3 regions of the Mesorhizobium sp. B4-1-4 genome follow, and region 3 is predicted to be linked to each of the others. Evidence: predicted binding sites of a transcription regulator. Region 3 holds the regulator's gene; each other region holds the start of a gene.

Region 1 (9,659 bases), 210 kb from region 3:
CTGAAATTCGACATCTTGAACATGATTAGATTGCCCAGCATCAGCCAGGTAACCGACCCGCCAAGCATGTACCAGGTTTTCGGCACCCCCCAGACGTCCCTGTAGAACCCCGGCATCAACGCCATGATGGCGGCAAACAAAAGCGCCGGTATTGCCGTCAGGATGTAGGCGGACAGGCGGCCTTCGGTCGAAATGGCGCGCACCTTGCGTCGCAGCTTGCCGCGCTCGCGTATTGTCAACGACAGGCCGTCGAGGATTTCACGCAGATTGCCGCCCGAACTGGACTGGATCGAGACGGCGGTGACGAACAGCGGCAGGTCTTCGTGCCCCACGCGATCGAACAGGTTGTTCAACGCCGAAACCAGATCGGAGCCGTAGGTCACCTCATCGGCAACGACACCGAACTCGGTGCCGATCGGATCGGGCATCTCGCGCGACACCATGGCGATGGCCACCGGCACCGGATGGCCGGCCTTGAGGCCACGCGTGATCAGCTCCAGCGCCTCTGGCAGCTGCATGCCGAAACGTTTGTGCCGCCGTTTGCGCATGAAGCGCATCGCGACCACCGGCAGCAGAGGCGCCAGCACGAAGAACAGGATGAGCCCCATGAGCGGCGGCAACCCATACCAGATGGCGACCAGGGCCGCGGCCATCGCCACGCCGCAGGTGATCGTCAGGAATTTCGACAGCGGCATAATCATGCCCGACTGTGTGCGCAGGGCACGGAATCGGTCCGGCGAGAACAGCGACGTGCCGGCATCGAGGCCGCGCTCCTTGCGCAGCTGGATCAGCACCTGTTCCTGGCTGATCTTGTTTTCCTGCAGCTTCATGCGCCGGTTGATGGCGGCGCGCTTGTCGCTGCGGCCAGCGTAAAGAAGATAACAGGCCTCTGCGATCAAGATGCCGGTCAGCGCGGCTCCGGCATAGACGACGTAGATCGCGCTGAATCCGTCGAACACCTGGCTACTCCTGCGGCCGGCCGGGTTCGAAATAGCGCCCGGGAAATTCGATTCCCATGGCGCGCAGGTCCTCGAGGAAGCGCGGCCGGATGCCGGTCGCTTCGAAATAGCCGAGAATTCCGCCGTCGGCATCCATGCCGGTGCGCACGAAGCGGAAGATCTCCTGCATCTGGATGACGTCGCCTTCCATGCCGGTCACTTCCGCAACGCTTGTCACCTTGCGCTTACCGTCGGAAAGCCGGGTCAACTGCACGATGATATCGATGGCGCTGGCGATCTGACTGCGGATCGACTGGACCGTCATCGGCATGCCGGTCATGCCCAGCATCTGTTCGAGGCGCGAAATGGCATCGCGCGGCGTGTTGGCATGGATGGTCGCCATCGATCCTTCATGGCCGGTGTTCATCGCCTGCAACATGTCGAACGCCTCCTCGCCGCGGCACTCGCCGAGGATGACGCGGTCAGGACGCATGCGCAGCGCGTTTTTGACGAGATCGCGTTGCTTCAGTTCGCCATGGCCCTCGATGTTGGCAGGTCGCGTCTCCATGCGAGCGACATGCGGCTGCTGCAGTTGAAGCTCGGCGGCATCCTCGATCGTGATCAGCCGCTCGTCTTCCGGGATGAAGGCCGACAGTGCATTGAGCATCGTTGTCTTGCCGGTGCCGGTGCCGCCGGAAATGATCGTCGTCTTGCGGGCGTGAACCGCCGCCGCCAGCACCTCGGCCATGTTCTGGGTGATGGCGCCGAATTCGACCAGCTTGTGCAGGCCAAGCTTGTTCTTGGAGAATTTGCGGATCGACACCAGCGGCCCGTCGACGCCAACCGGGCGGATGGCAGCGTTGAAACGCGACCCATCCAGCATGCGAGCATCGACCATCGGCTGCGATTCATCGACGCGCCGGCCGACGGCCGCGACGATCTTGTTAATGATTCTAAGCAGATGCGCCTCATCCTTGAACGGAATGTGCACCTGCTGCAGCTTGCCCTTCTTCTCGACGAAACAGTTCTGGTGGCCGTTGATCAGGATGTCGTTGATGTCGGGATCCTTGAGCAGCGGCTCCAGCGGGCCCAGGCCAACCATCTCGTCGACGATGTCGTCCACCAGCGCGTCAAGTTCGGCGGTGTTGATCGCCATCCGCTCCTGGCGGGTTTTTTCCGACACGAAATCATGCACCTGCCGCCGCATTTCCTCCTTCGGCAAGCGCTCCAGGGCGACAAGGTTGATTTCCTCGAGCAGCATCCGATGAATGCGTATGCGGGCATCGAGCACCCTGTTGGCGTTCTTTGCCGGGGCGACCTCGGGTTTTACCGGTAAAGCTTTTCGGCTTGTCGGGATCACCACCGCGTGATGCGCGACCGGCGTTGTTTCGGACGAACGCTGCGGCCGCGCATCGCGGTTCTGCAGGGTGGAAAAACGGCTGGTCATCCGGCCCTCCTCTTCAAAAGGCCCCTGCCGAGACCGAAGAGCGACTTCGACTTGCTGGCGGTCGCGACTGCCTCCTCCGGCAGGATGATCTTCTTCAAATCATTGACCACGTTGGCATTGGCGTCGATCTCGTGCAACGGCACGCCACGGTCGACCGCCTCGCGCACCAGCCGGTAGTTGTTGGCGATGCCGCCGACGAAATGCTCGCCGAGGATTTCCTGGACATCCGCCTGCTTGATGCCATTGTCGAACATCTTCTGCTCGAAGCGATTGACGATGACGTTGGGCTTCACCTCCTTGCCGGCGGTCTCGTAGACGGCCTGGATCAGCCTTTGCGTGTGGCGCAGGCACGGCACCGTCATTTCGGCGACGATGTAGAGCTTGTTGGAGCCGAGCAGCACCGTTTCCGTCCACGGAAACCAGGTGCGCGGCATGTCAATGACGACATTGTCGAAATAGGCCGAAACGAGGTCCAGCATGCGCACCACGACATCGGTCTTGAAGGAACGCATCTCCGATGGGTGCGTCGGCGCCGCCAGCACGCAAAGTCCGCTGGCATGTTTCGAGAGCATCACGTCGAGGAGTTGCCGGTCGAGGCGTTCGGGCTGGTTCTCGATCTCGGTGATGTCGAAACGCGGCTCGAGGTCGAGATATTCCGCGCAGGCGCCCTGCTGGAAATTGAGGTCGACCACGCAGGTCGAGGCGCCGCGCGTCACCGAGTGATGCAGCTGGAATGCCGTCTGCAGCGCCAACGTCGTGGTGCCGACACCGCCCGCGGCCGGCATGAAGGTGTAGATCTGTGACTCGGTATTTTCCTCGCGCCCCGGCCCTTGCAGTGCCCGCACGACCGATCGCACCAGGTCGGCCGTGGTGATCGGCTTGACGAGAAAGTCCGCGACCTTGAGCTGCACCAGGATGCGGACGGCGGCGGCGTTGAACTCCTGGGTGACGACGACCACCGGGGCCTTGCCCTCCAGCCTGCGCATGACGCGCTGCAGCGATTCGATCTCCTCCAGCTTCGCCGCGTCCATATCGACGATGATGGCGCCGAAGTCGGTTTCCTGGATCTCGCCGCGCAATTCGGTGACATTCTTTTCCACCGTCGAGAGCTGGATGACCTCGGAGGCGGCGAATGCGGTGCGTGTGTCCTGCACGAAGGTGCTGTCCGTCGATACGAGCAGGATCTTCTTGGTCTTGATGCCGTTTGCCATTCTCGCCGCCTGTGAAGTCGATCCCCGCCTGGATCAGTTGCCCGCCTGAATCAGTTGCCCGCCTGAATCAGTCACTTGTGCTTGTCTGCGCCGTCTTCGCGCCAGCCGCCTGATCGGATGTGACGGGGGCGGCATCACCGCGCTTGGCCGGCACGAGGAGTCTGGTGTTCTGGACACCGTACTTCCACGGATCGACCATCTGCATGACCGTGTTGGCGGCCTGCGCTTCGCCGGCGCCTGTCGTCGGACCTTCGCTGCGCACATAGTCGTCGCTGGTGCAGCCGGCGGCGATACCGGCAAGAAGCAACGCGATGCTTGCTCTCAGGATCACACGCATCGCTTCAATCCTTCGGCAGGTCGAGGAAATGACCGACCGTGGTGGCCGTCCGCGCGGCGCTGCCATCGGCCAACGCCAGCGCACGGCCGTTGTTCGCCCCCTTCACCTCCTCGGTGTTGTTGAGAAAGTAGTCGACGTTGCTGGCCGGTTGAGTGCCGTCCGTCGGCCCGGCCATCTTCTTCGACGGATCGACGGGCTTGACCAGGTAGGGCGTGACGATGATGACGAGGTCTGTCTCGCGCCGCTGATACGATTTAGACGAGAACAGCGGTCCGAGCACCGGCATCTTGCCGAGGCCTGGAATGCGCGAGGTGGTGATGTCGTTCTGCGACTGCAGCAGTCCCGCGATCATGAAGCTCTGGCCGTTCTTCAGGTCGACCGACGTCTTGGCGCGGCGAACGATGAAACCGGGCACCGAAATGTTGCCGATATTGTAGGAGGCCGACGCATCGATGGAGGATACTTCCGGCGCGATGTCGAGGCTCACGAGCCCGTCCTTGAGCACGGTCGGCGTGAAGTCGAGGCTGACGCCATATTTCTTGTAGCTGACCGAGATCTTGCCATTGTCCTCCGAAACCGGGATCGGAAATTCGCCGCCGGCCAGGAAGCTCGCCGTCTCGCCGGACCGGGCAATAAGGTTTGGTTCCGCGAGGCGTCGGGCAAGGCCGCGCTCTTCCAGGGCCTTGATGGCGATGTCGATCGAGACGCCGTTGGACAGCAGCCGGCCGATGGCTTCACCGGTTCCTGCCGCCGGCACCGCCCCGGGGTCAAGCGAAACATCGCGTCCACCAAAGCCGTAGGCAAAGTTGGCGCTGTATTTGGCGCCGAGATCCTGGCCTGCCTGGCGGTTGATCTCGACGAAGCGGACGTTGAGCTGGACCTGCTGCGACGATGAGATGTTGACCGAATTGATCACTTCTTCCTTGCCGGAGAAGCGGGTGGCGATCTTGTTTGCCTTTTCGGCGGCGACCGCGTCATCCGCCTCGCCCGACAGCACGACACGGCCATTGGCCGAGCCGACCTTGATCTTGGCATCCGGCACGCTGGCGCGGATCGTGCTCGCCAGCTGGTCGGTGTCGAGCGTCACCTCGATGTCGATGGTGCCGACCAGCTGCTTCTTGTCGTCGAACAGCGCGATACCGGTGGTGCCGAGATTGTTGCCGAGCACATAGAAAGACTTGTCGGTCAGTGGATTGACGTTGGCGATCTCCGGATCACCGATAACGATCTGGTAGAAGGCAGCACTCGTCATGATCGTCTTGGGCTTGCCCTTGGCGACCTTGATCGATGCATTCCTGGTCGACGAGACGTAGACGACATCGTTGTCCGCCCTGGCGGCGCCGGGTAAAGCGAGCACTCCGCTCGCGGCCAGCGAGGCGACCATCGCCAAGGCGCGCACGAAGTGCCGCCGAGCCGTCATTCGATATAGCGTACGCATCAACATTGTCCCGTCTCGTCCGGTCCCCACCGGCCTTTATTTCTGGTCCCGCGAAGGAACCTGATATTCCTCGGCCTGTGTGCCGCGTGTCACGATGACCGTCTTGAATGTCGGCTTCTCAGGCTCCTTGGCCACCGCGTCGAACAGCGAGCCGGCCGCCGCCTCGGTCTTGGACGCCACCGATCCGCCGAAGGAGGAAATGGTGGTGACGCCGCCATTGCCGTCACCGCCTTCGCTGGCCGACCGCAGCGACAGCGACAACGTGCCGACGGTGCGGGCAAGCGCCACTTTCTGGGCGCCATCGGTCGTCACCTGGATGGTCACGGAATTGGCCACCTGCGGCGTCGTCTGACGCTCGTCGGCGCCCTGGCCGACGCTGAGCACCTTGGCATCGGCGACGACGATTTCGGAGGTGACGGTCGAACCTGCAGCCCCTTGGGCATTCTTGGCCACTTCCTGGATTGCGCCGGCATCGCGTGTCAGCACGACATCGACCCGGTCGCCCGGCGTGACGAAGCCGCCGACGCCGGCGATCTCGTCGGTCCGGATGGTGACCGCCCGCATTCCGGGCGCAAGCATGTTGGAGAGCGTCGCACGGCCGTTTGGTCCCGACAGCTTGGCCAGCAGCACCGGCTCGTTGACCTCGATCGGCGACAGCACCACGCGGCCGCCTTCGCCGAGCAATCCGTCGACGGTGGCAAAGGCGCCCTGCGGCAGGGAATCCTGCGGCCACGGAATTTCGCTGAGCTTGGCGCGGTCGATCTCCATGCCGTAACGCAACGGCGCGTTCGCCACGACGATGGTCTTGAATTCGATCCTGGGCGTGGCTGGAGCGGCGATTGATGCCGTCTTTTCCCCGGCATCGGCCTTGGCCTGGCTCTTGACCCAGAAATCCGCGGCAAAGATCGAGATCGCGCCGAAAACGGCGGCGATGCCGATCATCGTTATGGCCTTGCCCTTCACGCCGAAACCCCTGATGCCCGCAGTTTCTTGTTATGTTGGGCTCACGCTAGGCGGCATTGTTAAAGAATCAGGTATCCCGCACGGCCGCATTTGATCTATTTCCGGCCGCTTGGTTATCGAATGGTTTTAGGATAAGAGGGGCTAGACCCCCGAACGTAACAGGAACCTCCGTCGCTTGGCGCTGAAAAGCGTGGCAGTATCGACGGGTGATTCGCAGCATCGGACTCTATGACAGGCATGGACGAAAACAACGATCTCTTCGCCAATATGGACAAGCAGCCGCAGCCGGTTCGGGCGTCCGCGCGCCCGGCGGATCCGCTGGTGCAGGCGGCAAAACGCCCGGCGGCTTCCAAGGACGGCAGCGAGGGTTACAGCGCCGCCGATATCGAGGTGCTCGAAGGCCTGGAGCCGGTGCGTCGCCGGCCCGGTATGTATATTGGCGGCACCGACGACAAGGCGATGCACCACCTGTTCGCCGAAGTCATCGACAACTCGATGGACGAGGCGGTTGCCGGCCACGCCACCTTCATCGATGTCGAACTCTCGGCCGATGGCTTTCTCACCGTCACCGACAATGGCCGCGGCATTCCGGTCGACCCGCATCCGAAATACAAGAAGCCCGCGCTCGAAGTGATCATGACCACCCTGCATTCGGGCGGCAAGTTCGACTCGAAGGTCTATGAGACCTCAGGCGGCCTGCATGGCGTCGGCGTTTCCGTCGTCAACGCGCTGTCGGACCATCTCGAGGTCGAGGTCGCGCGTGGCCGGCAGCTCTACCGCCAGCGTTTTTCGCGCGGCGTCCCGGTGAGTGGCCTTGAGCATCTCGGTGAAGTGCACAACCGGCGCGGCACCAGGATCCGCTTCCATCCCGACGAGCAGATCTTCGGCAAGGGCGCGGCATTCGAACCGGCGCGGCTCTACCGCATGACGCGTTCGAAAGCCTATTTGTTCGGCGGTGTCGAGATCCGCTGGACCTGCGACCCCTCGCTGATCAAGGAAAAGGATCAGACACCGGCCAAGGCGGAATTCCATTTCCCTGGCGGCCTCAAGGACTACCTCAAGGCGTCGCTCGGCGACGAATTCCAGGTGACGCGGGAAATCTTCGCCGGCAAGAGCGACAGGCAAGGCGGCCACGGCTCGCTCGAATGGGCGGTGACCTGGTTCGGCGGCGACGGCTTCATTAATTCCTACTGCAACACCATCCCGACCGGCGAAGGCGGCACCCACGAGGCCGGCTTCCGTAACGTGCTGACGCGCGGCCTGCGCGCCTATGCCGATCTTGTCGGTAACAAACGCGCCTCGATCGTCACCTCGGAAGACGTCATGATCTCGGCGGCGGGCATGCTTTCGGTGTTCATCCGCGAACCGGAATTCGTTGGCCAGACCAAGGACAGGCTGGCGACGATCGAGGCGATCCGGATCGTCGAGACCGCGATCCGCGATCCCTTCGACCATTGGCTGGCCGACAATCCGCAGGAAGCCTCGAAGCTGCTCGAATGGGTGATCGCTCGCGCCGACGAGCGCGTACGCCGCCGCCAGGAAAAGGAAGTGTCGCGCAAGAGCGCGGTGCGCAAGCTGCGCCTGCCGGGCAAGCTCGCCGACTGCACGCAGAACGCCGCCGCCGGCGCGGAACTCTTCATCGTCGAAGGCGACTCCGCCGGTGGCTCGGCCAAGCAGGCGCGCGACCGTGCCAGCCAGGCAGTGCTGCCGTTGCGCGGCAAGATCCTCAATGTCGCCAGCGCCGGCAATGACAAGCTGGCCGCCAACCAGCAGATATCGGACCTGATTCAGGCGCTCGGCTGCGGCACGCGCTCCAAGTATCGCGACGAGGATCTGCGCTACGACCGCGTCATCATCATGACCGACGCCGACGTCGACGGCGCCCACATCGCCTCGCTGCTGATCACCTTCTTCTATCAGGAGATGCCGGCGCTGGTGCGTGGCGGTCACCTCTATCTGGCGGTGCCGCCGCTTTACTCGATCAGGCAAGGTGGCAAGGTCGCCTATGCTCGCGACGACGCGCACAAGGACGAGCTCCTGCGCACTGAATTCACCGGACGCGGCAAGGTCGAGCTCGGCCGTTTCAAGGGCCTGGGTGAAATGATGGCCTCGCAGCTCAAGGAGACCACGATGGATCCGAGGAAGCGCACGCTTCTGCGGGTCGATGTGATCGATGCCGAGGCGGCGACCAAGGACGCGGTCGACGCGCTGATGGGCACCAAGCCGGAGGCTCGCTTCCGCTTCATCCAGGAACGTGCCGAATTCGCCGAAACGGAAGTGCTGGATATCTGAGCGCCCCCTGCTCTACCTTGTCCGTGCGGGTACGGAGTCGAACATGTGATCGGGGCGCGGCTGAAAGATTATCTCGGGACACGGTTCGCCGACCTGACGCGACCCACGCGCTCGGACTGGATCTTCGCCCTTAGAACCGTTTCGGCCGGCCTGATCGCGCTGCTGGCCGCCTACGCCCTCAAGCTCGACCATCCGCAGTGGGCGATGATGACGGTGTTCATCGTTGCCCAGCCGGTCGCGGGCATGGTGCTGGCCAAAGGCTTCTACCGCCTGCTCGGCACATTGGCGGGCGGATTAGCGGCAATCGGCATCACCACGGTCTTCGGCTCCAATCCGTGGCTGCTGGTGACCGTGCTTGCCGTCTGGATCGGCATCAGCACCTTCGTCTCGTCGCTGTTGCGCAACCCAGAGGCCTATGGCGCGGCGCTTGCCGGCTACACCGCGATGATCATTGGCCTGCCGGCTTTCGGCCAACCCCATCTCGTGGTCGATCTGGCGGTCGCACGCTGCGCTGAAATCGTGCTGGGCATCGTCTGCGCCGGCGTGACCAGCCGGCTGATCCTGCCGAAGCTGGCGGGCGATGCCATCATCGAAAGGCTGAAGCGCTCCATTCTCGACCTTGCCATTTATGCGGGCGGTGCATTTTCCGGCCGCGACAGCGCGGCCTTGGCCGATCTTCACCGAAAGCTGATCGCCGAAGCGGAGATCCTTGGTGAAATGCGCGTCTATGCAAGGCTGGAAGCGCCGAGCCTGGCGACCCGCGCGCATCCGGTCCGGCGGACCATCGGCCAGCTTCTGTCCGCTCTGTCGGCCGCGCGCGCGCTGCATGCCCACGCCGCGCCAAAGAATGCGGCGCTCATTCCCGTGCGCGCCGACCTGCATACCCTGGTCAGGGAACTCGCAGGCAAACCAGGCGCTCTCGAGGATACCACGCCGTGGGTGGCACGGCTCGATACGATCGCCGCCAAGGCACGGCAGATGCCGGACATGCCGGATGGGCAAGGTGACGAGAGGCTCGGCACCATCACTCGCC
Region 2 (9,659 bases), 3.1 Mb from region 3:
GGACCATGGCAGCGCTTCGAGCGGGAGACCCCCAACGAGCTGTGGCAAATGGACTTCAAGGGTCACTTTGCCATCCATAGCGGCCGCTGCCATCCGCTCACCACGCTCGACGACCATTCGCGCTTCAACCTGGTGCTTTCTGCCTGCGGCAATGAGCAGGGCCGAACGGTGCGCGGGGAGCTGGAGATTGCCTTTCGCCACTATGGTTTGCCGCTGGCGATGCTGATGGATGGCGGCCCGCCGTGGAGCGATCCCGGCGGCGAGCCCTACACCGTGTTCAGCGTTTGGTTGTTGCGGCTTGGCATCCGCGTCCTGCACGGTCGACCGCGCCACCCCCAGACGCAAGGCAAGGAAGAGCGCTTCCATCGCACGCTGAAAGCCGAAGTGATCAGCGGGCGAAGCTTCGGCGATCTCGCCGATTGTCAGCGGGCCTTCGACCAATGGCGTCCGCGTTATAACCACGAACGGCCGCACGAGGCACTCGACATGGCGACGCCGGCCGAGCGGTACCGGCCGAGCCCACGCTGCTTCCCTGAGGTGTTGCCCGCGATCGAATACGGACCAGGTGACAAGGTCCGCAAGGTCGACAGCGATGGCTTCATCAGCTTCAGGAACCGACCTTGGCGGATCGGCAAGGCCTTCCGCGGCGAGCTGGTGGCACTTCGCTCCACTGACCAGGATGGCCTCTTCAGCGTGCACTACTGCTCGCATCGGATTGCCACCCTTGACCTGCGCTCCACCGACAGGGAGGCCTGTGGACTTGTGGACAACGCTAAGCCTTGCCCACAGGGTCCACACCCCAAACAACAACAAAAACAACCCGTCTCATCATGATGAAAAAATGTGTCCACGATGTCCCCGAACACCTGTCCACCTTGTCTCCGGCACAAACACCCTCCCCACAGGGGGGAGGGAGACTCCGTTGACGCCGATCCGGGCAATTGAGCATGTTTTTAGATGGCAAGGCGGAAGCAAAGGCGCGCGGCAGCATTCCCTTCCCCTTGTGGGGAGGGTTAGGGTGGGGGTCCTCTTCGCAAGAATCCATATGCCCCTGCCCTGGCTCTATTGAAAATTACGCCCTTTGGGCATGACCCTTTCCGCTTCTTCCGACAGCGTTGCGAGACTTTGATCGGCCGGCGCGTTCCTTAGTCCGGATTGGCTGGTGCGATCCCGACCTTCCCCAGAGGCGTGTCGTATGGCAGGCGGGCCGGCCGCGCTGACCTTCTCCAGCAGGACGGTCAGCCAGGGTGTCAGATCCTCGATCTTTTCCGCGACGATATGGATGACACCGGATTCCGACTGCAATTTCCCGCTGACCTTCACGAACCGCGCGCCCATGACGATAGGCCGGAAGCGGGTAAAGGTTCTCTCCCAGAAAATGACATTGGCGACAGCCTTGTCGTCTTCCAGCGTCAGGAAGATCGCATTGCCCTTGCCGGGGCGCTGGCGCACCAGCACCAGACCGGCAACCGAAACCCGCCTGCCGTCGCGCACGGAAGGCAGGTTGGCGTTGGGGATGATGCCGGCCCGGTCGAGCCGCTCGCGCAGGAAAGCGACCGGATGCGCCTTCAGGGACAGGCCGAGCGAGCGGTAATCATGGATGACATGCTCGCCGAGCGGCATTTTGGGCAGCTTCGTCTCGGGTTCCAGCTCGCGCAGGCGCAACGCCGGCTGGTCGAACAGCGGCAGCTTTTCGGCCGCACTTTTGCCGTCGAGCGCACGCACCTGCCAAAGTGCGGCACGGCGGTCGAGGCCGAGCGAACGGAAGGCATCGGCCTGCGCCAGCCTCTCGATCTCGCCGACATCGAGGCCGGAGCGCAGCCAGACGTCCCGGACGGTTTCGTAGCCTGCACCGCGCCGCGCGACGAAAGCTTCCATGCGTTCCTGGGAAAGTCCCTTGATCTGCCGGAAGCCGAGCCGCACCGCATGATCCGTCTGGACGACACCGCGCATTTCGGCATGGCGCGGCAGGATGCGGGCCGGATCGAAAGGTGCTTTTTCCAGGGTGCAGTCCCAGACGGAATAATTGACGTCGACCTCGCGGATCTCGACGCCGTGGTCGCGCGCGTCGCGCACCAGCTGCGCCGGCTGGTAGAAGCCCATCGGTTGCGAGTTCAGGATCGCGGCGCAGAATACGTCGGGATAGAAGGTCTTGAACCAGCATGAGGCATAGACGAGGAGCGCAAAGGAGGCGGCATGGCTTTCGGGAAAGCCATATTCGCCAAAACCCTCGATCTGCTTGAAGCAGCGCTCGGCGAACTCCTTTTCGTAGCCCCTGCCCGTCATGCCGTCGATCATCTGCTGGCGATAGTTGCCGATGGTGCCGGTGCGCTTGAAAGTGGCCATGGCGCGGCGCAGTTCGTCGGCCTTGCCTGGCTTGAAGCCACCGGCGACGATGGCGATCTTCATCGCCTGCTCCTGGAACAACGGCACGCCGAGTGTCTTGCCGAGGATCTCTTTCAGTTCCGGCTTGGGATACTCGGGTTTTTCCTTCTCCTGCCGACGGCGCAGATAGGGATGGACCATGTCGCCCTGGATCGGGCCGGGCCGCACGATCGCCACTTCGATGACAAGGTCGTAGAATTCGCGCGGCCTCAGTCGTGGCAGCATCGACATCTGAGCGCGCGATTCGATCTGGAAGACGCCGAGCGTATCGGCACGGCAGATCATGTCGTAGACGCGGGGATCCTCCTTGGCGATCGTATCCAGGGTCAATGGCCTGTCGAACTCGTCCCTGACACCGTAATGAGTCTCAAGCAAAGTGAAGGCACGCTGCAGGCAGGTCAGCATGCCCAGCGCCAGAATATCGACTTTGAGGATCTTCACCGCGTCGAGATCGTCCTTGTCCCATTCGACCATCTTGCGCTCGTCCATCGCCGTCTTGATGATGGGGACGATCTCGTCGAGCCGGTCCCTGGTGATGACGAAGCCGCCGACATGCTGCGAGAGATGGCGGGGAAAGCCCATGATCTCGTTGGCGCGCTCCATCACATGCCGCGATACGGGATCGCTGCGGTCGAGCCCCCCGGCCCGGGCTTCCTTCTCGCCAAGCTCGGATGTCGACCAGCCCCAGATCGAGCCGGACAGGGACGCCCGGACATCCTCGGACAGGCCCATTGCCTTGGAGACTTCGCGCAGTGCCGAGCGGCCGCGATAGCTGATGACGGCGGCGGCGAGCGCGGTGCGCTTGGCGCTGTATTTCGAATAGATGTACTGCATGACCTCTTCGCGCCGCTCATGCTCGAAGTCGACGTCGATATCGGGCGGCTCGTTGCGCTCCTCGGAAATGAAGCGCTCGAAGAGTGTGTCGATCTTGTCCGGGCCAACCTCGGTGATGCCGATGCAGAAGCAGATGATGGAATTGGCGGCGGAGCCGCGTCCCTGGCAGAGGATGTTCTGGCTACGGGCGAATTTTATGATGTCGTGGACGGTCAGGAAGTAGCGTGCGTAGTTCAGGCGCTCGATCAGGGCGAGTTCTTCCTCGATGCGTTTTATGACGCCGGCGGGGACACCGCCGGGGAAGCGCCTGGCCGCACCTTCCCGCGCCAGCCTTTCCAGCTCGGCCTGCGGGCCAAGGCCCGATTCCGTCGGCTCGTCGGGGTAATTGTACTGGAGGTCGCTGAGCGAGAAGGTGAGTTCTTCCGCGAACCGCAGCGTCTCGGCCAGCGCCCGCGGATGCCTGCGGAACAGGCGGGCCATTTCCAGCGGCGGCTTCAGGTGGCGCTCGGCATTGGCGGTGAGTTGCAGCCCGACTTCGGCGACGGGCGTGTTGAGACGGATCGCGGTCAGCACGTCCTGCAGCGGGCGGCGTTCGGCCGTGTGGTAGAGGACGTCGTTGGTCGCCATCAGCGGGATGCCGGCAGCCTCGGCAAGCGCCGCCGCCTGCTCGATCCGGAAACGGTCATTGCCGGCATAACAGGGCGAGACGCCAAGGCGCAGGGCTCCGCCGAAGCGGTCCTTGAGCTGGCGGAGCAAAGCGAGGCTGTCTTCTCCGCCCGCCGCCAGATCCGGCAGGACCGCCAGCGACATCCGGTCTCCCCACTCGAGCAGGTCGCCGCGCTGGAGAAGGGTGGCGCCCTTTTCGGTCTCGTCGCGCAGATTGGCTTGGGTGAGCATGCGGCACAGATGCCCCCAGCCCGTGCGGTCCCTGGGATAGGCGAGAATGTCGGGCGTGCCGTCGCCAAAGACCAGCCGGCAGCCGGGGTGATAGGAGAGCTTTTCGACCTTGGCCTGCTGCCAGGCGCGCACCACGCCGGCCACCGTGTTGCGGTCGGCAAGCCCGATCGCCGGGAAGCCCAGGAGCTTGGCCGCGACCACCAGCTCCTCCGGCTTGGAGGCGCCGCGCAGGAAGGAGAAATTCGACTGGATGCCGAACTCGGCATAGGGGATGACGGTCAGTGCGTTCATGCGAAGACCCCGTGCATGAACCAGCGCGGCGGGATCTGGGAGACGCTGCCGTAAAGGCCTTGCCGGTAGAGCCAGTAGCGGCGGCCGTCGGCATCCTCGATGCGGAAATAGTCGCGTGTCGATGCCGCTGCGTCGCCTGGCGCTTCGCGCCACCATTCGGCGGCGATGCGTTCCGGCCCTTCGGCACGCGTCACCCGGTAGAGTGCGCGGCGCCAGCGGAAATGCAGCGGCGGCCCTTCGGGCATTTCGGTGGCCGGCACCTCGATGGGCTCGGGCGCGCGGAACAGCCGGATCGGCCGTTCCGGCGGGAAAATGGTCATCGGCGCCTGCATCCTGTCCGGTCTCTTCGGCGGCGTGGTCCGGCGCGGCGCTTCGGTGAAAGGAATGATGGCGACGGCGCGTTCCGGCAGATGGCTTTCGACGGCGACCGGCCGCAGGATCGCGCCCTCGCCGAGCCGGGCGCGGATGCGATCGGCGAACAGCGCGATGTCGGCACCGTCATCGGTCGTCTCGCCCGTCAGATCGGCCTGCGGCATCTCGAAAGCGGCGGCGGCCAGCACCGAAAGCCGCACCAGGTCGAAGCCATAGCCGGCATCGATGTCCTGCTCGAGCGCGGCCAGCCTTTCATGGAACAGTTTCTGGATCAGCATGGGTTCGCGCAGCGGCCGCGAGGTGCCCAAGGCGATGCGGCTGACGGCGCCGTCGACGCGGAACAGCAGCAGGGCCAGCGAGCGAGCGCCCTCGCCACGGCGCTCGAGATCGGTCTTCAAGGTCGTCGCCAGCAAGCCGACCAAGCGTTCGATGTCCTCGGTCAGGGTGACCGGCTCGGCGAGATGGCGTTCGACCGAAAGCGGCGCGACGGGCAGGCGCGGCGAGACCGCCTCGTCGAGGCGGCCAAGCGCCTGGTCGAGACGCAGGAGCAGCGAGGCGCCGAAGCGGCGGGCGAGCGGCGCGCGCGGGGCGGCCATGACGGCGCCCGCCGTGCGCAGGCCCACACTTTCCAGGCTGGCGCGGATTTCCGACGCTATGCGCAATGCGGCGAGCGGCAAGGGCGCGAGCAGCGCTTCCTCCTCGCCGCCATCGACGATGCGGTCGCCGCAGAACCGTGCCGCCGCCCAGGCCGCCCCCGGTGTCGGGGCAAGGCCGGCGCGGACATCGAAACCCTGATGGAAGAAGCGCGACAGGATGTCATCCAGCATGGCGCGTTCGCCGCCGAACAGATGGGTGCAGCCGGTGACGTCGAGAAACAGGCCGTCCGCCCCGTCCAGCGCCACCAGCGGGGTGTAGCGGTCGCACCAGTCGGCAAGGCCTTCGAGCAGGCGGCGATCGGCCTCCGGATCGGCTTCGACGATGTCGATCGACGGATGCATGGCGCGCGCATCGGCAATCCCCATGTCGCGCTTCAGGTGCAGCGCCTCAGCCCGCTCGTCGAGGGCCGAGATGCGCTGCGCGTTCCCCTGGCGATGGCTGATCACGAGCGGTGGGTGATCCGACGGGCGGGAACGCCAGGACCGCCCCAGACGCTGCCGCAGGATCCTTTCGGCCGCGAGATAGGGAAACCACAGGGACAGGATCCTCTGTCCGGTGTTGCCGGGCCCGTCTTTCTTCGCCCCATCTTTCGTCGAATACGCGTTCATCGGGGTTCCACTCCAGTGTGAATTGTCCAGGCAGGGCCGTGCGGCTCTTGCCGATGGTGATGGTGAAGGCGGGGCGGCCGATCGAGCCGGCGAGCGGTCCGGCGACCGTGGCGCGCGGAACGGCCGGTGCCGGCGAAACGATCAGACGGACGGATGCCGCCGTCGGTTCGGGTTCGGCCGCCTGCCGCAGCAGGAACACCGGCCGGCCGGCACTTATCGCCCTGGCATGCAGCCGGCGCGTCGCGGTCAGGTCCAGCCGCTGCGGGTTGCCGCGAATTTCGAGGATGACGGCGGCGAGCGCCGTCATCCTTGCGGCCTCCTCGGCGACCCACAGCGCATCGAGAAGCCTCGGCGCCTCGGAAAACAGCAATTGCCCGGGCTCGATGCCGAACGAGGCATGAAGCCCCCTGGCATAGGGAAAGCCGGCCTCCCGGAAGATTTCCGTGGTGCCGATCCACAGCACCGGCAGCCCTTGCGCCTGCTTGAGGATCAGGCTGGTGAGCGACAGGGCGAAGCCGGCGACGGCCCCGGCATCGCGGGTTTCCAGGCCATGGATTTCGCTGAGCGCGGCTTTCGGCAGGCCGCCGCTCAGGGCGGCATCGAGGCGCCCGACACCAATGGGCAGAAAGGCATCCGGCAACGCCGCGGCCTTGCCGCGCCGGACGATGGTGAGATCGGCGTTGGGCGTGAGATCTGTGTTGGCAACTGCGCTTGCGTTGGTATCAAGGGACGCCGCGGCCGGCGCCTGCAGGCGCTCCGGCAGCGTTCCCTCGATCTTCGCGATCTGGCGGCGCAGGGCAAAAACAGTCTCCCGCGCCACGGCGTTCATCGCCATGACGGTCAGCTTCCACTCACAATTGTTCCTGTTATGTTCCCTAGGATTCCAGAGGGAGCTGGAAGAGTCAAGCAGAGTCACGAGGAATTTATTCCTTCCAATCCGCGTGATGCGGGCGTGGCGGTCGCTGGATTTGCCTCGACCGGTGCGAAAGCCTATATGCCGGGATCAAAGGATAAAGCATGGCTCGCATCTACAAGACCCGCACCTGGCACGACCAGTTCTCGCCCTCGATGGAGGAATTGGAGTTCCTGGCGCTGGAGTCCTACGCCCATCTGCCGGAGGAGTTTCGCAAGCTGACCGGCGAGATCGTCATCCAGATCGCCGAGTTCCCGACCGACGAGATCATGGACGATTTGTCGCTGGAAACGCCGTTCGACCTGCTCGGCCTGTTCGAGGGGCGCGGCATCGCCGAACGCTGGAACCCGCAGACCGGCGAAGGCCCGAACCGAATCACGCTCTATCGCCGGGCCATGCTCGACTACTGGGCCGAAAACGAGGAAACGCTGGGCGACATCGTCACCCACGTGCTGATCCACGAGATCGGCCACCATTTCGGCCTGTCGGACGATGACATGGAGCGGATCGAGGAAGCTGCGGAGTAACCAACCAACCGGTTCCGCGAAAGAGTTCGAACCACTCGGGATTGGCTTTTTTCGATCAGTTCGATCTTCCGCTGGCGTGGCCGGCGCTTCAGCGACTTCTCACGTTGGGATGGCGTCCGTGATGTCGAAAAATTCTTCGGACCAGACCAACCCCGTTGTACGCGCCGACCTTGTGCTCCGGTATGCGGCGGCCAAGATCGTTGGTAACGCCGATGTACGTCGTGTCGCCCTTCTGGCTCGCCGTTATGTAGACATAGCCGGTCATGGCTTTGGGGTAGCAAGTGTCGTCGCGCGGACAAGCGCCATTCTGATCCGTTGCACTCTTCGGCCGGCGTCACGGCGCAGACCCCTAGGTGTTTAGTCCCGGCATTTGATGGACCGGGTCGAGTCTGAACCGTTCGGGCTCTTTTTTCCAGATTTTGCAGATGAACTCATAAGGCGTGAGGCCTTTGAGGGTCTTGAGCCTGCGTGCGAAATTGTAGGCTGAGATGAAGTCGGCGAGGTGTCGGCGCAGCTGATCGTGATCGTCATAGTGGAAGCACTTGACGGTCGCGTCCTTGATGGTTCGGTTCATCCGCTCGACCTGGCCGTTGGTCCAGGGATGGTTGATCTTGGTGAGCCGGTGCTCGATGCCATGGTCGGCGCAGACATCATCGAAGATATGCCGGGGGGCATGGCGGTCGCAGCTTCGGTTGGTGAACTGGATGCCGTTGTCGGTCAAAATGGCGTGGATGGCATAGGGCACGGCCGCGATCAGATCTCGCAGGAACTGGACCATCGTCATCTTGTCCGCCGTCGCGTGTAGCTGCGCATAGGCGAACTTGGACGTCCGGTCGACGGCAACGAAGAGACGCAGCTTGCCCTCGGCGGTCTGCACATCGGCGATATCGATATGGAAATAGCCGATCGGATAGGCCTGAAACTTTTTCTTGGCCGGCTTGTCACCATCCACCTGCGGCAATCGCGAAATACCATGGCGTTGAAGGCAACGATGCAAGGACGAGCGTGTCAGATGCGGGATCGTCGGCTGAGACAATCATCCAGTGGCAGCAGCGTGTGCTTGCGAAAGGCGACGATGGCCGCCTCTTCCTCCACAGACAACACCGTCGACTTCGGGTCCTTGGGGCCTGTCGGAAGATCGGCGGTCGAGGTTCGGTTCTTCCACTTTCGAACCGTCTTCTGATCGATCCCGTAGCGCCTGGCCAGCGCCCTCAGGCTCTCTTGACTATTTTGTATTGCTCGACGGATTGCCTCTGTCGTCGTGGCGCGGCCGTGCAGAACTTGTCCCATAACGCATCCTTCCAGTCGGAAGAAAATATCGCACCATTAAAGCTCGGGATCAAACACCTAGGGTCTGCGCCGCGTCGCTGCGCTCCTTGCTCCGCCCTAGGATGACGAGGAGAGTGAGGGACCCAGGCTTTTCCTACCAATCGCTGAGCTTGGTGTCCGGGCCGTATTCCTGGCCGTCGACATCCTTCACCACCGCCTGGCCGCAGCGCATCGTCTTGGCTTTCTTGTCATAGGCGTAGGTCGGCGAGCCGAACAGGTGCCAGCCCTTGTTCAGCGCCGCCGTCACTTTGTGGCAGAAGCTGGCGTCGTCCGGGGCAGTCAGAAAGCGGTAGAGTTTCATGGTTCCAGGTCCTGTCGTGAACAGCTTAGCCGGATCATGCGCCGATGGCGGCGGCCTTCGCCAGCAGTTTTTCGGCCTGCGCCAGATGCAGCCGCTCGATCATCCTGCCGTCCAGCGCGATCACGCCCTTGCCGGCATTTTCGGCAAGCGCGAAGGCGTCCTTCACCGCGCGGGCCTCGGCCATCGCTGCGGCGGATGGCGCAAAGGCGCGGTTCGCCGCCTCGATCTGCGCCGGATGGATCAGCGTCTTGCCGTCGAACCCCATGGCGGCTGCTTCCCCGCATTCCCGAGCGAAGGTTTCCGCGTCGCGAAAATCGTTGAACACCCCGTCAAGCATGTCGAGGCCACCGGCCCGCGCCGCCAGCAGCATCTGCATCAGCCATGGCACGAGATAGCGGCGGTCGGGCGTCGCCAGCACGCCGGTGTCCTTGATCAGATCATTCGTTCCGGCAACGAAACAAGCCAGCCGCGAGCCGGGGTCGCGGCCAAGCTCGGCGATGGCGCCGAGGTTGAGCATGGCCTTGGGGGTTTCGATCATCGCCCAT
Region 3 (9,659 bases):
ATCCTCGAAGGTCCGGTGACGCTGGGGCGCGCCAATGCGCTCGGCCTGTTCATCGTCGGCCTGCCAGCAACGGAGCCGCCACATGGCTGACAAGGCGCTGAAGATCGCAATCGTGGCCGGTGAAGAATCCGGCGATCTGCTGGGCGCCGACATCGTGCGTTCGCTGAAGGCATTGACAGGCCGCGAGGTGCAACTCGTCGGCCTTGGCGGTCGCCATTTGCAGGGGCTAGGGCTGGTTTCGCCCTTCGATGCCGGCGAGGTCGCGCTGATGGGTTTCAGTGCCGTCCTGCGCGATCTGCCGCGCCTGATGCGGCGGATCGGCCAGATGGCCGGGATGATCGCGGACGCGAAGCCGGATTGCCTGATCACCATCGACAGTCCGGACTTTTCGCTGCGCGTTGCCAGGAAGGTACGCGCGGCCAACCCGTCGATCCCGATCGTCCACTATGTCTGCCCGAGCGTCTGGGCGTGGCGGCCGGGCAGGGCGGTGGCGATGAAGCCCTATGTCGATCACATATTGTGCATCCTGCCGTTCGAAGTGAAGGAACTCGCCAGGCTTGGCGGCCCGCCCGGCACCTATGTCGGGCACCGTCTCGCCCATGACGCGGGTGTGCTCTCGGCGGCGAAGGCTCAGGGGCAGCCGCGCGACCTTTCGCCGGACCGCGTGAAGACGCTGCTTGTCTTGCCCGGCTCGCGGCGCGGCGAGGTGCGGCGACTGCTGGAGCCGTTTGGCGAGACCGTGTCGATGCTGCGGGCACGCGGACACCGCCTTCGGCTGATATTGCCGACGGTGCCCCATGTCGCGGACACCGTCCGTTCCGCTGTCACGCGCTGGGATGAGAAACCCGAGACCATCCTCGAGCCCGAGCGTAAATGGCAGGCCTTCGGCAAGGCCGACGCGGCGTTGATCGCGTCCGGCACGGTCTCCCTGGAACTGGCGTTGTCCGGTGTGCCGATGGTCTCCTGCTACCGCCTCGACCCTGTCGCGCGCGTCGTCGCGCCGTATCTCGTTACCGTCTGGTCGGCGCTGCTGCCCAACCTGATCTCGGATCGCGCGCTGATCCCGGAGTTCTACAACGAGTACGTCAAACCGAACAATCTGGCGCGCCAGTTGGAAGGGTTGTTGACCGACACCGGCATCCGCGCCTGGCAGAAAGATGGGTTTGCCGAGATCGCACGGCGCATGGCGACGGACAGGCCGTCCGGTGAGATCGCGGCGCAGGTGGTGATGGAGTGCGTGAGGAAGCGAGTGAGTAGTGAGTAGATGATCCTCTTCACTACTGGCTACTGACTACTCCCTATCCTTTTTACCGCTTGGCGATCGGCACGTAATCGCGCTCCGGCGCGCCGGTGTAGAGCTGGCGCGGGCGGCCGATCTTCTGGCGCGGGTCCTCGATCATCTCTTTCCACTGCGCGATCCAGCCGACAGTGCGGGCGACGGCGAACAGCACGGTAAACATGGTGGTGGGGAAGCCCAGTGCCTTTAGCGTGATGCCGGAATAGAAGTCGACATTCGGGTAGAGCTTCTTCTCGATGAAATAAGGATCGGTCAGCGCGATCTTTTCCAGCTCCATGGCGATATCGAGCAGCGGATCGTCCTTGATACCGAGCTCGCCCAGAACCTCGTGCGCCGTCTTCTGCATGATCTTGGCGCGCGGATCGTAGTTCTTGTAGACGCGATGGCCGAAGCCCATCAGCCGGAACGGGTCGTTCTTGTCCTTGGCGCGTGCGATGAATTCCGGGATGTGATCGACATGGCCGATCTCGCCCAGCATGTTGAGCGCCGCCTCATTGGCGCCGCCATGCGCCGGGCCCCACAGGCAAGCAATGCCGGCGGCGATGCATGCAAACGGGTTGGCGCCCGAAGAGCCGGCGAGGCGAACCGTCGAGGTCGAGGCGTTCTGCTCGTGATCGGCGTGCAGGATGAAGATGCGCTCCATGGCGCGCGCCAGCACCGGGTTGATCTTGTACTCCTCGCAAGGCACTGCGAAGCACATATGCAGGAAGTTTGCCGCGAAACCGAGATCGTTCTTCGGATAAATGAAGGGCTGGCCGATGTGATACTTGTAGGCCATGGCAGCGATCGTCGGCATCTTGGCGATCAGCCGCATGGAAGCGACCATGCGCTGGTATGGGTCGGAGATGTCGGTGGAGTCGTGGTAGAAGGCCGACAGCGCGCCGACCACGCCGCACATCACCGCCATTGGGTGCGCGTCGCGACGGAAGCCGGTGAAGAAGCGCGACATCTGCTCGTGCACCATTGTGTGGCGCGTCACGCGGTAATCGAAATCGTCCTTCTGCGCCTTGGTGGGCAGTTCGCCGTAGAGCAGCAGGTAGCAGACTTCCAGGAAGTCGCCATGTTCCGCCAACTGGTCGATCGGGTAGCCGCGATGCAGGAGAATGCCCGCATCGCCGTCGATGAAGGTGATCTCCGATTCGCAACTCGCGGTCGAGGTGAAGCCGGGATCGTAGGTGAAGGCGCCGGTGGTGCTGTAAAGCGTGGCAATGTCGATGACGTCGGGGCCGACGGAGCCACTTCGCACCTTGAACTCATGAGTCTTGCCGCCGAGTTCCAGCTTGGCCGTGGCCTCCTGGGTCTTGCCGCCAAATTCCAATTTTGTCGCAGCTTCGGTCATTGCAAACTCCTTCTCGTTTCATCATGCCGGCAAAGGCAAATTTCTGCGAAGCGACACGTCGAAATCACTGCAATGCGCGTATTCGCCACCGCATTTTAGGAGGTGCGTGCCAGATTGGGCCAAGGCCTAATGTTGCACTGCGAAACCCGCCTTTCAATGCCAATCTTTTTGGGCCAGTTTGCTCCTAATCGATTTGATCCGATATGCGACCCAGGCTTTCCTCGCGCCCTAGCACGGCAAGCACGTCGAACACACCTGGCGAGGTGCTTTTGCCGGTCAGGGCGGCGCGCAAGGGCTGCGCCACGGCGCCCAGCTTATGGCCCCCGGCCAGCGCATAGTCGCGGATCGCGGCCTCTGCGGCGGCGGCCGTCCAGTCGCCCGAAAGCGCATTCAAGGCTTCGTGAGCGCCGCGCAGGATCTTGCGGGAATCGCCATTGAGCAGCAGCGCCGCCTTCTCGTCGACCGGCAGCGGCCGCTCCGCAAACAGGTAAGCGGCGCCATCGACGAGTTCTACCAGCGTCTTGGCGCGCTCCTTCAGACCCGGAAGGGCCGCCAACAATTGCGCCTTGTTATGCTCGTTGAGGCGCGCGGCCATCGCCGGGCCGCCCTGGAGATAGGGCAGGGTGGCGATGAAGATGTCGAACAGTTCCGCGTCGCTCATGCGGCGCATATGGACGCCGTTCAGCGCCTCCAGCTTGGCGAAATCGAAACGGGCGGCGCCCTTGTTGACGTCGCCGATGTCGAACCAGGAGATCATATCCTTGATCGACATGATCTCGTCGTCGCCGTGGCTCCAGCCGAGGCGCGCCAGGTAGTTGAGCAGCGCTTCCGGCAGGTAGCCCATGGCGCGATAGGCCTCGACGCCGAGCGCGCCATGGCGCTTCGACAGCTTGGCACCGTCGGCGCCGTGGATCAGCGGGATGTGCGACATCGATGGCACGTCCCAGCCCATGGCCTTGTAGATCACCGTCTGGCGGGCCGCATTGGTCAGGTGATCGTCGCCCCGAATGATATGCGTTACGCCCATGTCATGGTCGTCGACGACGACGGCGTGCATGTAGGTCGGGTTGCCGTCCGAACGCAGAATGATGAAATCGTCGAGATCCTTGTTGGGGAATCGCACCTCGCCCTGGACACGGTCGTGCACCACCGTCTCGCCCTCGGTTGGCGCCTTGATGCGGATTGCGCCCTTGACCCCGGGAGGCGCCTCGGACGGATCACGATCACGCCACTGGCCGTTGTAGCGTGGCGGCAGGCCCTTGGCACGCGCTGCCTCGCGCATCGCCTCCAGTTCGGCAGGCGTCTCGTAGCTGTAGTAGGCCTTGCCCAGGCGCACGAGTTCCTCGGCCACCTCGCGATGCCGCGGCGCGCGCTCGAATTGGGAGACAGCGTCGCCGTCCCAGCCAAGACCGAGCCAGGAGAGTCCGTCCAGGATGGCGGCCGTCGCCGCATCGGTCGAACGCTCGCGATCGGTGTCCTCGATGCGCAGCAGCATCGTACCGCCGGTGTGCTTGGCATAGAGCCAGTTGAACAGCGCCGTGCGGGCGCCGCCGATGTGCAGATAGCCGGTGGGCGAGGGGGCAAAACGGGTGACGACCTTGTCGGACATGAAATTCTTGGAAACCATCTGAAGCGGGGTTGGGTTGCGCGGACTTTCGCGCGTCGCGGGTTCATGTACCATAGGGCGTCAGGGGTGCAAGGGGCAGACCCGATGGCTGGACGAGGCCGGGGCTCGGATCGGGGCGAGGACGCTGTTGCCGGCGTCAGCGAACGGTCATTGTTTGCAACGCGTCCGGCTATCCCGTTGCCATCGCCGACATCCCTTGTGCCGGCGCCCGGCACCCGGCAGCCGCAGGCGGATATCCCTGCGCCAAGTCCACCGCCTGCCGCAGGCAGGATTGCGCGCGTACGCCGGCAATTCGGCCTGACATCATTGCCTCGCCTGCGCCATGGCGTGGCCAAGGCGGCGGAACTGGAACTTGACCGGGGCATCGCCTTTCTGCTGGTGCCGGTCTGTCTGGCCGCCGGAGTGATCGGCTACTATTCGCTGGCGGCGGAGCCTGATTTTGCCAAGCCTGTAGCGGTCGTCGTGCTGACGGCGCTCTGTGCGCTTGCCTCGCGTTCCTGGCCAAAAACCCATCTGTGTTTCACGGCGATGCTGCTGTGCGCGCTGGGCCTGCTCGCGGCGAAGGTCGAAACATGGCGAGCCGGAACACGCATGCTGGGCTCTGAGATTTCGACTGAGGTGACGGGCCGCGTCGTCTCGCTCGACCGGATGGAGACCGGCCGCATCCGGCTGACCATTGACGTGACGTCCACCGCCCGGCCGAAACTGCGCTATGCGCCGGAAAGGGTCCGGCTTTCGGCACGCAAGATACCGCGGGAATTGGCCGCCGGCTCGTTGATATCAGGCTATGCCAAACTCTTGCCGCCGACCGGTCCGGTGCGGCCGGACAGCTATGATTTCTCCTTCGACAGCTACTTCGCCGGCATCGGCGGCAGCGGGTTTTTTCTCGGCAATCCCAGGATTGTCACAGCCGAGGACGACATGCCTCTTTTGGCTCGCCTGTCCGCTGCGGTGGAAAATGCCCGCCAATCCATCGCCGGCCGCATCACGGGCATCGTCGGCGGCGCCGAAGGCGAGATCGCCGCGGCACTGATCGTCGGCGTGCGCGCCGGCATTCCCGACGAAATCAACGAGGCGATGCGGCGCACCGGCATCTATCACATCATCTCCATTTCCGGACTGCATATGGCGCTGGTCGCGGGCACCGTCATGGGTCTGCTGCGCGGCGCCTTCGCGCTGTTTCCAGATTTTTCCGCACGAAGGCCGGTGAAGAAATACGCGGCCGCCGCAGCGCTCTTCTCGATCGCTGCCTATCTCGTCATTTCGGGCATCGTCGTTGCCGCCGAACGCAGCTTCATCATGCTGGCGGTGATGCTGATCGCGGTTCTGTTCGATCGCGCGGCACTGACCATGCGCAACCTGGCGATCTCGGCGATCGCCGTCATACTGGTCTCGCCGCATGAGGTGGTCGGACCGAGCTTCCAGATGTCGTTCGCCGCGACCGCCGCCCTGGTTGGCGCCTATGCCGGTTGGGCGGATTATCGTGCGCGAAAAACGAGGCCGCCATCGCCGAAGCTATCCCTGCCAGGGCTTCTGACGCAAAAATTCCTGCTGACGACGGGTGGATTGGCTATGACCTCCATCATCGCCGGCAGCGCTACGGCGCCGTTTGCCATTTGGCATTTCCAGCGTGTATCGCCGCTCAGCTTGTTCGCCAATCTGGCCGTCATGCCGATCGTTTCGGTCGTGATGTTCCTGGCCGTCGCCAGCGCGTTGCTCATGCCGTTCGGCTTGGATGTGCCATCCCTTTACCTGATGGGCAAGGGCCTGACGGCAATGATCGCCATATCGGCGTGGATATCGGAACGCTCTCCTGTCGATGCGGTCGGGCTGATTTCCCAGCAATCCGTGCTGCTGGTGACGGTCGCCCTGGTCATCGCGACGATGGCGACGACATGGCTGCGGCTCGCCGCACTCCCATTCGCACTTGCCGGCCTGTTGACTGTGTCGGATACGCGCACGCCCGATGTGCTGATCTCGGAAGATGCCCGACTGGTCGCGGTGCCGATCGGCGGTGGCGAACTCGCGGTCAGCCGGGCACGCCCGAACGAATTCACCGTCGACAACTGGAAACGTGCATTGGTATCCGAAAGCATCGTCGTGCCAGAGGTGTTCAACAAGACAGACGGGCAGTTCACCATCGCCGATGCCGTAAACCTGCCGCCGGGAGCACCGTTCTACTGCACCGACGGCGTCTGCCTCGCCAGGCACCCGTCCGGAGCGATCGTCGCGCATGTCGAAGACCGCAAGGATACCTGGAAGGCCTGCGGTTTCGCCGACGTGATCGTCGTCAACGACGCGACCGGCTATGACGCCTGCCATAACCCGCTGGTTCTCGTCGTCACCAAACGGCAACTCGCTCGCAAAGGGAGTGCTGCGGTCTTCTTCGACCGCCAATCGGCGACTGGCCCACCAATCGTCAGCTTCGCCGTCGACAGGCCATACCGTCCCTGGCATGAACAGCGCAAATTCTCGCGCGAGGCGAGGGGCCTGCCGCCCTATAAAAAGCCTGACAATACAAGCGCGCCAGTGCCTGCTCAGTAGCGCCTGATCAGCCCGACGAGTTTGCCTTGCACCTTGACCCTGTCCGGCCCGAAAATGCGGGTCTCGTAGGCCGGGTTGGCGGCTTCAAGGGCAATCGAAGCTCCCTTGCGGCGGAACCGTTTCAGGGTCGCTTCCTCTTCGTCGACCAGCGCCACGACGATCTCGCCCGGGCTCGCTGTATCGGCGTTGCGGATGATGACCGTGTCGCCATCGAAGATCCCGGCCTCGATCATCGAGTCCCCCTTGACCTCCAGCGCATAGTGCTCGCCCCCCATGATCATGTCAGGCGGCACCGAGATCGAATGCGTCTGGTGCTGGATGGCATCGATCGGCACACCGGCGGCGATACGGCCCATCACCGGGATCGAGACCGCGGGAATCGCATCGTCGTCATTGCCGGCCGCGGGCAAGCGCGACGGCGCCGGCTTGATCTGACGACCAAGGTTGCCCTGACCGAGGCTGCCCTGGATGACACTTGGCGAAAATTTCTTTGCCGCATTGAGGCCCGGCGCGATCGAATCCGGCAACCTGAGCACTTCCAGTGCGCGCGCCCGATTGGGCAGTCTCCGAATAAAGCCACGTTCCTCCAGCGCCGTGATCAGGCGGTGGATCCCCGACTTGGAGGCAAGATCAAGAGCCTCTTTCATCTCGTCGAAGGAGGGCGGGATGCCGCTTTCCTTGAGCCGTTCATGAATGAACATCAGCAGTTCATGTTGCTTGCGCGTCAGCATGGCGGCCCCCAAGGCATTGAACGAAGGGTCTGAATCGGAATCGAAAAACAAACCCAGAACAAACACTATCTGTTCCAGTTGTGTTCCGCAACCGTTTAAAGTTTAGTGAATTTGTTAAGGGGTTCGAAATTTTTGCCGCCGGCAACAAACGGCAACCGACGCTTACCGACGATTTCTGCCCCGGACACACGCATTGAAATCGTTTTGGTTAATGGCCTGTGGCCCACCCCTTGTTGAGGTTTGGCTTCATCGTTTGAAAGGCGCACGGGGCGATTTATGGAGTCGCCCAGTGTCATCCCAGCGGAACGAAACGAAACCAAAACGCCAACGTTCGCCAGCTCGCTTGGGGATGGATCCGTGTGTAAGCGTCGGACTGCGCGGAAGCGCCGAAATCATCCGGAAACCGCTTTCAGGCTGCCGGCGCGTGCGGTGTAGTTGTTGGCGCTGCTGTCTTCGCTGTGAAATAGACGTGCAGCGTGTAGCCGATATGCGCCGTCATCAATGCCTTTGCCCGCTCGACATCACGATCGAGCGCCGCCTCCATGATCGCGGTGTGATGCTCGATCGCGATCGCCTCGCGCAGTGCGTCCATGGCCTCTCCATAGCCATGCTTGAGGCCGGCCGCTGCCCGCAAAGTCGGCGCCAGGCCGAGAAAACGATGATGTCGCCGCAGCTGATCCGCGATCGTCGAGCGGAATCGCAGCAGCCAGTTGGACGTCGCAGCACTCAGCAGCGCCGCGTGAAAGGCCTCGTGGCTTTCGTCCCACTGATCGACGGCCGCATCCGAGGGGTCGTCAACCGCGGTCTTGCAGCGAGAGAGCCGGTAATGAGCGGTGACAACGGCATCTTCCCATTGCCTGTCGCCTTTTTCCATCGATTCCAGGAACAGGGGCATCTCGACAACCATCCGCGCGCGCGCCAGGTCCTCGAGTTCGGCCCGCGACACGGGAGCGACGGCAAAGCCGCGATTGCTGATGGCAGTGACAAGGCGCTCGGCTTCAAGCCGAGACAATGCTTCACGCAGCGGCGTCCAGCCGACGCCATATGTGCCGCGCAGCGCACTCAACTTGAGCGGCGCACCCGGCATGAGGCGCGTCGTCAGAATATCGCGCCGCAGCAGCTGATAGGCCGCCTCCGTCTTTGTGGAACTATTCTGATCCTGCATCGCAGTCCGTCCATCGTCAGGCTTGGAAAATTATATATCATGGCGGTGCATGGCAAGAATTATATATAATGTTTGACATGGACCGGCGGACTGACCATGATCGCCTGATGTGCCGTCTTTAAGCGGCGCTAATCAAATCTGGGAGGAAATGATGTTGAAGTCGAAATGGCTGTCAGGATTGGCCCTGGCAGGCGCCTTGATGGTCAGCGCCGGCAGCGCCGCGGCCGATCAGATTCGTATCGGCATAGCCAATTTCGGAGAGCATCCTCAGTTGAATGCCGCCATAGCCGGTTTCAAGAAGGCGCTGACGGACAATGGCTTTGTCGAGGGCAAGGACGTCGTCTACACCGAGAGCCATACCAATTTCGACGCATCGCTTGTGCCGCAGATGATCGCCAAGCTGCAGGCGGAGCAGCCCAAGCTGATTTACACCATCACCACGCCAGTCTCGCAGATCGCCAAGAAGGCGCTCGCAGGGTCCGGCATTCCGATCGTCTTTGCCGCGGTCACCGATCCGGTCGCGGCCAAGCTGGTGCCGTCATGGGACTCCGGAGACGAAGGCATGACCGGCGCCAGCGATCTGCAGGATGTCGCCGCGGTGATGGCCTTCACCAAGAAGCTGCTGCCGAACGCCAAGCGCTTTGGCGTGCCCTACAATCCAGGCGAGGCCAATGACGTCGCCCTGATCGAAAAGATCAAGGCGGCGGCACCCACGGCCGGCTTCGAGGTCGTGGAGGTCGGCATCGACAACGTCAATGACATCCAGCAACGCATCGCTTCGCTTGCCGGCAAGGCCGACGTGATCTACGGCCCGGCTTCGAACCTGATCCAGCCGGCGATTGCCGCTGTCTCCGCAGCCGCTCGCCAGGCCGGTATCCCGGTCGTCAACTCCGATGACAGCGCGGTCCGCAACGGCACCGTACCGGCAAGCTTCGCGGTCAACTACACGCAGGTCG

Evidence for each region. The regulator LexA, encoded in region 3, represses DNA repair genes until DNA is damaged. The targets are predictions, from matches to a motif close to TGTTCNNNNTGTGTTCNG.
Region 1: parE (DNA topoisomerase IV subunit B) is a predicted target of LexA. The motif match lies at 6,484-6,501, and genes of this name have one in related genera.
Region 2: FJW03_RS23660 (ImuA family protein) is a predicted target of LexA. The motif match lies at 6,903-6,920, and genes of this name have one in related genera.

Annotation. Positions count from the first base shown of each region.
Region 1 covers NZ_CP083950.1:1,581,388-1,591,046, reverse strand. The annotation lists gene FJW03_RS07665 (type II secretion system F family protein) at 1-959, opposite strand, end outside; gene FJW03_RS07660 (CpaF family protein) at 964-2,385, opposite strand; gene FJW03_RS07655 (AAA family ATPase) at 2,382-3,596, opposite strand; gene FJW03_RS07650 (hypothetical protein) at 3,664-3,933, opposite strand; gene FJW03_RS07645 (type II and III secretion system protein family protein) at 3,938-5,317, opposite strand; gene cpaB (Flp pilus assembly protein CpaB) at 5,408-6,334, opposite strand; gene parE (DNA topoisomerase IV subunit B) at 6,572-8,626, shown strand; gene FJW03_RS07630 (FUSC family protein) at 8,672-9,659, shown strand, end outside.
Region 2 covers NZ_CP083950.1:4,899,059-4,908,717, forward strand. The annotation lists gene FJW03_RS23645 (IS481 family transposase) at 1-834, shown strand, start outside; gene FJW03_RS23650 (error-prone DNA polymerase) at 1,063-4,407, opposite strand; gene FJW03_RS23655 (DUF6504 family protein) at 4,404-5,882, opposite strand; gene FJW03_RS23660 (ImuA family protein) at 5,824-6,879, opposite strand; gene FJW03_RS23665 (metallopeptidase family protein) at 7,062-7,484, shown strand; gene FJW03_RS23670 (GIY-YIG nuclease family protein) at 7,573-7,749, opposite strand; partial or broken gene FJW03_RS23675 (IS481 family transposase) at 7,834-8,774, opposite strand; gene FJW03_RS23680 (DUF1737 domain-containing protein) at 8,908-9,114, opposite strand; gene FJW03_RS23685 (HpcH/HpaI aldolase/citrate lyase family protein) at 9,149-9,659, opposite strand, start outside.
Region 3 covers NZ_CP083950.1:1,794,158-1,803,816, forward strand. The annotation lists gene FJW03_RS08635 (LpxI family protein) at 1-90, shown strand, start outside; gene lpxB (lipid-A-disaccharide synthase) at 83-1,264, shown strand; gene gltA (citrate synthase) at 1,308-2,636, opposite strand; gene gltX (glutamate--tRNA ligase) at 2,821-4,245, opposite strand; gene FJW03_RS08655 (ComEC/Rec2 family competence protein) at 4,348-6,807, shown strand; gene lexA (transcriptional repressor LexA) at 6,801-7,538, opposite strand; gene FJW03_RS08665 (GntR family transcriptional regulator) at 7,948-8,703, opposite strand; gene FJW03_RS08670 (ABC transporter substrate-binding protein) at 8,855-9,659, shown strand, end outside.